Gloeothece verrucosa PCC 7822: one gene and its partner. The protein of the gene in region 2 interacts with the protein of the main gene of each other region in a pairwise test. Links are inferred from orthologs where the notes say so. Each region holds a gene or a part of one and is shown on either strand. Other genes may lie near its edges.

The links.
Region 1: the proteins of rlmB (region 2) and CYAN7822_RS07090 interact in binary tests that used the Escherichia coli proteins (3 or more experiments, as listed by UniProt). The link is inferred for Gloeothece verrucosa PCC 7822 from one-to-one orthologs.

Annotation. Positions count from the first base shown.
Region 1 is NC_014501.1:1,592,216-1,595,490, forward strand. The notes cover bases 209-3,157. They hold CYAN7822_RS07090 (bifunctional ADP-dependent NAD(P)H-hydrate dehydratase/NAD(P)H-hydrate epimerase), read right to left. Parts: upstream 2,478-3,157; coding sequence 939-2,477; downstream 209-938. Other genes in these bases: CYAN7822_RS07085 (di-heme-cytochrome C peroxidase), read left to right, coding at 209-834; CYAN7822_RS07095 (phosphoglycerate kinase), read right to left, coding at 2,715-3,157. In the rest of the region: more of CYAN7822_RS07085, read left to right, coding at 1-208; more of CYAN7822_RS07095, read right to left, coding at 3,158-3,275. UniProt on the Escherichia coli protein: Bifunctional enzyme that catalyzes the epimerization of the S- and R-forms of NAD(P)HX and the dehydration of the S-form of NAD(P)HX at the expense of ADP, which is converted to AMP.
Region 2 is NC_014501.1:832,696-835,799, reverse strand. Bases 79-2,856 are described here. They hold rlmB (23S rRNA (guanosine(2251)-2'-O)-methyltransferase RlmB), read right to left. Parts: upstream 2,050-2,856; coding sequence 1,108-2,049; downstream 79-1,107. Other genes in these bases: CYAN7822_RS03735 (STAS domain-containing protein), read right to left, coding at 2,672-2,856; CYAN7822_RS03740 (Mini-ribonuclease 3), read right to left, coding at 2,066-2,461; CYAN7822_RS03750 (DUF1816 domain-containing protein), read right to left, coding at 729-1,013; CYAN7822_RS03755 (alpha/beta fold hydrolase), read left to right, coding at 79-693. In the rest of the region: more of CYAN7822_RS03755, read left to right, coding at 1-78; more of CYAN7822_RS03735, read right to left, coding at 2,857-3,028. UniProt on the Escherichia coli protein: Specifically methylates the ribose of guanosine 2251 in 23S rRNA.

The DNA of each region.
Region 1 (3,275 bases), 760 kb from region 2 along the record:
GTTGATGTGAAACAGCTTCACGCCATCGAAGAACTGTTGACAGGGGATTCGATTTTTACCGGTTTAACTGCCCCTAAATGGCGAGAAGATATCCTCGGAACCATTGATCCAGAAAAAGCGGCTAAAGGCAAAGTCCTTTACAAACAATACTGTCAAAGCTGTCACCTTCCCCCAATGGATTCAGCCGAGTTTATGGATAAAAAATACTGGACAAAGCTTGGCGATAATGACCGAGAGTATTTACAAGTAACCATGAAAAATCTATACACCATTGGAACTGATCCAACGGCGGCTGTGGACTGGTATCAACGCACAGTTAATTTAGGTCCTTTAGCGCAAAAATACCTTACTCCAAAAAGCTTTGAAACTGATGGGATTATTACGGCTGGAGCCGCTTTACCATTTGTAGTAGAAGAAACGGTAGAGAAAAAGTATGATGAATTAGGATTAACCCCAGAAGAAAGAGACGCTTTTAACGGCTATCGTCCGAACAAAGCGAGAGCGCCTTTAGCCTATAAAGCACGGCCTCTCAATGGAATTTGGGCTACTGCACCGTTTCTTCATAATGGTTCAGTTCCTAACCTCTATGAGATGCTAATTCCTGCCGATGAGCGCACTAAAAAGTTCTATGTGGGAACCAAAGAATTTGATCCGCAATATGTGGGTTATAAAAAGGCTCAAATACCTGGAGCATCTGAGTTTGATACTAGCAAAAAAGGGAATCTCAATACGGGACATGAATTTAAAGGAGATGGCACCGGACAAGGTGTAATTGGTCCTGCTTTAAATGAGGAAGACCGTTGGGCAATCGTTGAGTATTTAAAAACCCTCTAACCTAAGTTCTCATTAATATTAGGGTGGGCAAAGTCGGGAATGATTCATTAAAATTATTCCCGCGTCCACTCCGACTATGATGCACCAGAATGGGTGAAACAAAGCTAAAAAACTTTGCACAAATATTGAGACAAAGTAAAAGCATCTACCCCTAACTCGGTTCTTTCACCAGCCGCTACAATACCCGCCTGAGCGTGCCACCAAGCCGCCGTTGCCACTGTTTTTTCGATCGCTGCAAGGCAGGTAACTTGCTGGGCCATTAAACCCCCAATTAATCCGGTTAAAACATCCCCACTACCCCCACGAGCTAAAGCCGGGGTACTTTCAGGAATTAACCACACACAACCATTAGGAGCCGCTATGGCCGTTCTCGCTCCTTTGAACAAAATAATCGCCCCACTCAGTCTAGACGCTTCAACAACCGCCTTAATGCGGTCTGAATGGGGATTATCAATCTCGGGAAATAGCCGCTTAAATTCCCCTAAATGAGGAGTTAATACAGTTGCCGCCGGGCGTTTTCTGAGACGGGAAATCGAATCGAGTTGAGCCAAAATATTTAAGCCATCGGCATCTAAGATCAGGGGACATTCTGCCTGTAACACCGTTTCTACTATTGACTTAGCATCTGAAGTTAAACCCGGACCACAGGCGATCACGCTATAGTTATTAAAATCACTGGCCAGATTGGGCAATTCGGCGATCGCTCCGCTTTCGGTTTCTGGACAATCAATAATCAGGGCCTCTGGTAAATGATTCACCAGCATCGGTTTTAAGGACTTAGGAGCCGCGATCGAGAGCATACCTACCCCACTCCCCCTAGCACCCAACCCCGTTAAAATAGCCCCTCCTGCATAGCGATAAGAACCACAAATCACTAACAGATGTCCTTGTTTGTACTTATGGGTAACCAGAGGACGAGGTAAAGGGAGAAACCGTTGAGCTAAAGTTAAAGTCATTTTTTGCACAGGTGCCGGTTGTCCTAACACTGCCCAAGCATCTTTTGCCGGCACACCAAAATCAATCCGTTCGGCAGAACCGATATACTCCAAGGCCTGGTCTTGAAAATAGGCCCACTTCCACAACCCGAGACATAAACTATAAGTCGCCCTCACCGCCACCCCTAACACTTCGCCGGTATCGGTATGAAGTCCCGAGGGAATATCAATACTCACCACCGGCTGACTCCATTGATTGAGCAACTCAATATCCTCGACAATTTCACCTGTAAGGGGCCGAGTTAACCCAAATCCAAATAATCCATCAATAAATAACTCACACTTGTATAACTGTTCTAAGGTTTCATAAAAAGGAATCCCTAAATTTTGGGCATATTGCGCGTGTTTAGCCGTTAAATCTTTCAGTTTATGGATCGGACAATACACATTGACTTGATATCCCTGTAAATGTAGCTCTCTGGCTACCACTAGGGCATCTCCCCCATTATGGCCAGGCCCCACTAAAACCCCTACCCGAGAGATTTGGGAGAGAGGGTAAAGTTGTTGAATCCGGTTGGCACACAAGATTGCCGCTTTTTCCATCAAAGCAGCGACGGGCATTGAAGCGGCAAAGATGCGGTCTTCGATTTGTCGCATCTGCAAGGCATTGACCACCACTGATTCGAGTTGTTCTCGTTCTTTAACCATTTTAAGTTATGACCTTTGTCATTAGTCAAGAGTCAAGAGTCATTAGTCATCAGTCGTTAGTCATTAGAGAACCAGAAACAGAGAATAATGGGCTGGGGTGCAACCCTCGTGTTCCGCACGGCTGATCCATGATCAGTGACTAATGACCAGTGACTAATGACCAGTAACTAATGACCAGTGACTAATAACCAGTGACTAAGGGCTAATTAATCTAATTCAAGTTTATGGGATTTGTGCTTAGGCTTCATCTAAAGCAGCAATACCGGGTAACACTTTTCCTTCGAGTAACTCTAGACTAGCACCGCCACCCGTAGAAATATGGCTCATTTTTTCGGCCACACCCACTTTTTCGACAGCCGCTACCGAGTCACCGCCACCGATGATCGTGGTTACGCCTTTGCCGGTTAGATCAGCTAAAGTATGAGCAATGGCTTCAGTGCCTTTAGCAAACTGATCAAACTCAAATACCCCCATCGGACCATTCCAAATGACTGATTTACAATCAGCTAAAGCATCTTGAAATACCTTAATGGAATCAGGGCCAATATCTAACCCCATCCAACCATCAGGAATATTTTCAATGCTGACGGTTTGAGCGTTAGCATCGGCTTTAAAAGCATCAGCAACCACCACATCAGTGGGTAAAAGCAATTGTACCCCTTTTTCTTTGGCTTTAGCTTCTAAAGATTTCGCTAAATCTAGCTTATCTTCTTCCACTAAGGATTTACCCACACTTAAACCTCGGGCTTTGTAGAAAGTAAAAATCATCCCGCCGCCGATGAGCAACTTATCACATTT
Region 2 (3,104 bases):
CCAGACCTTCGCGGTTATGGCAAAAGCCGCTCAAAGGGAGACTTTCAAATGGAAGATCACCTCACCGACTTAGAAAGCCTTCTAGATCGTCTAAAAGTTGAGCGTTGTCTCCTGTTAGGATGGTCATTAGGGGGTATTCTGGCCCTAGAATTAGCCTTGCGAAACCCCCAACGCTATGATGGTTTAATTTTAATCGCTGCTGCCGCTCGTCCTCGCGGTAACCATCCCCCCATCTCTTGGCAAGATTTAGTTTTTAGTGGAGTCGCCGGCATCATTAATGGGATCAAACCGGGTTGGCAATGGAATATAGAAACTTTTGGTGTGCGGTCCCTATTTCGTTATTTAATCTCTCAACAAACGCCTCTAGCTTACCAATACATCGCTTCTGACGGTGTTTTAGCCTATCTCCAAACCTCGAAAGCGGCTGAAAGAGCCTTGTATCGAGCCTTAAGGAGCGGCTATAATCGCCTAGATGCTCTCCATCAGTTAACGCTCCCTTGTCTGGTGCTTGCGGGTGCTAATGATGTACACATTACTGCCGCTTCTAGTGAAGAAACCGCCCAAGCGATCAAGCAGTGTCAATGGCGTTGCTACCCTAACACTGCTCATCTATTTCCTTGGGAGGTTCCTGATCAAGTTCTCAAGGATATTGATACTTGGCTAAAAACCCTTGGCAATAATTATTCGCATTAAGCTTGTGGTTTTAAATTCGATTATTGAGATTCTTTTTAAGAAATTTGGCTGCTCAAAGAGGGAATGACGCGGATTTGTTTAAATTCTTCTTTTTCATCGAAAATCGTTAATTTACTGGGTTTACAGCGTTTAGATACCACAGATATTCCTTTAGCTCCTTCATGCTCTAAATCTTCTAAATAGCCCATTTTAGCCTCGTCGGCTTCCTTTTTAGTGAAAAAAGGCCCAAAGTAATAAATACATCTAGGATAATCGGTCTGAATTTCCACCCAGTAAGCTAATCCTAAGAATGTGAAAATTTTTGTCAATAACTCTTTCATGCTTTTCCCCTGTAGGCTGTTTTTTATCTCGTATTGTAGCGCGTAAACTTTTGTTACATTATGTGACCTGTATTTTACTTTTTTTATTTATACTTCATCCTGCGGGTTTTTGAGAAGTGCTGGATGATACAGAGTTTAAAAAAAGTTTCTCAGACTGACGTTGACGATAGACTTCATAAAGGGCAATGGCGGCGGCCACAGAAGCATTAAGGCTGGGAGTTTTCCCGGCTAAAGGAATCGAAATCAAAGCATCACAGCAGCGTTGGGTCAACAAACTTAAGCCCTCTCCCTCGGAGCCTACCACTAATCCTACCGCGCCGCTAAAATCTATGGTGTGTAATGCTTTACTTCCTTGGCTCATAGTGCCATAGATCCAAAAGCCGGCTTCTTTTAACTCTTCTAGAGCGCGGCTTAAATTCACCACTCTGGCTACAGGTAAATGTTCTAAAGCGCCGGCCGCCACTTTCATCACGGATGATGTGATCCCGACGGCTCGACGTTGAGGGATGACTAAACCTTGCGCTCCGATGGCTTCAGTGGTGCGAATAATGGCTCCAAGGTTATGAGGATCAGTGATCCCATCAGCAATTAAAATAACTGGTGCTGGTGTACTAGCTCGGGCTTGTTCGATCAAATCCCCCAACTCAACATAAGTATAGGGAGACACCTGAGCGACAATTCCCTGATGATTTGCTCCATCAGTAAGTTGAGTAAGACGATGGGGACTCACTTCATCAATGACGGTGCCATTGGCCTTAGCCTGAGTCAATAGAGAATGAAAGCGGCTATCATAACGGAGTTTAGAAATCACCCAAATGCGGTTAATTTGGCGAGTCCCTTCTAAGGCCGTCAACACTGGATGACGACCATAAATTAAGTCGGCCTCTTCTTGAGAGGGTTGTTCTGGCGGCTCGCTGGCAAGGGGTGCCACAACGGTTACGGGTTTAGGGTTACGACGTTCTAAAGGGGGTTTGACTTTAGATAGACGACGTTGCGGACGTGCAGGACGGGAACCGGGACGCTTTTTCTCAATCATATGGGTTACTACTGGTTTAGAATTCTAAAATTTCTAATAATTCATTTAATCGTTGAGGATTTTGGAGATACAGATATCCAATTAAGGTTTCTAAGCTAGAGGCTTGCTGATAAAGTTCAGGAGATAGTCGTCGTGGTCGTCCGTTAGCCGCATTTCGTCCTTGTCGCACGATTTCGCGTTCAGATTCAGTCAGGTGAGGTTCTAACACTTGTAAATAGGCTGCCTGTTGTTCGGCACGCACTTTAGCGACCACTTGATTATGGTAGTCACAGAGACGGCGAGGGGGTAAAAGATAACGAGTGCGGACGTATAATTCATAAACGGCATCGCCGATATAAGCCAGAGAAGCCGGTGAGATTTGACCGATTTTTAACAGAGGAGCCGTTAAACTACAAATTGCCTTGAGTTCCATTGACTCTGTGGAAGTAATGGATGACAAGGAGGGGTTTTGGGCTTCGGGATTAATTTTCGCTGAATTCACACGGTTTTCGTCTCTTTTTACCCTTGTAATTGAGAAATTTAGCCAAGTTTTTGGTCAATCTTTCCCCGCGCTGAATGCAAGCTTCGCCTAAGCTAGGCTACGGCGAGGAGCTTGCCGCACGGTTAGCTAAGGCGGGGGGAGTTATTTTTCTTTTTTTTCGAGGTTAGAAATGGCAGCATCAACATCAGGCTGAAGGGAAAGAAAGTTTTCTAGGCGAACGAGTTTAACCGTTTGAGTTACCCGGGCATTGGTAACAATTTGCAAACTTCCTCCCCCTGTTTTCGCCTGCTTAACTAACTGAACTAATGCTCCTAATCCCGAACTGTCGATGAAATCAATTTGAGACAGAACTAAAATTACATTTTTCGGTCCTTCATTAATATAAGAGCTGATCTCTTTGCGAAAAGTGGGTTCTGAGAAAGCATCAAGTAGTCCGGTCAGGCGAAAGATTTGGTAGTTTTTCCTGACTTCGCGGGTTCCGCGTAAACTCACAGTCAGTTTTAGTGGTTCTGGAATGGCTCCCTCCTTGATGATCAAGTTAACGGCACAAAATTATAATATAACAGTTATTTTG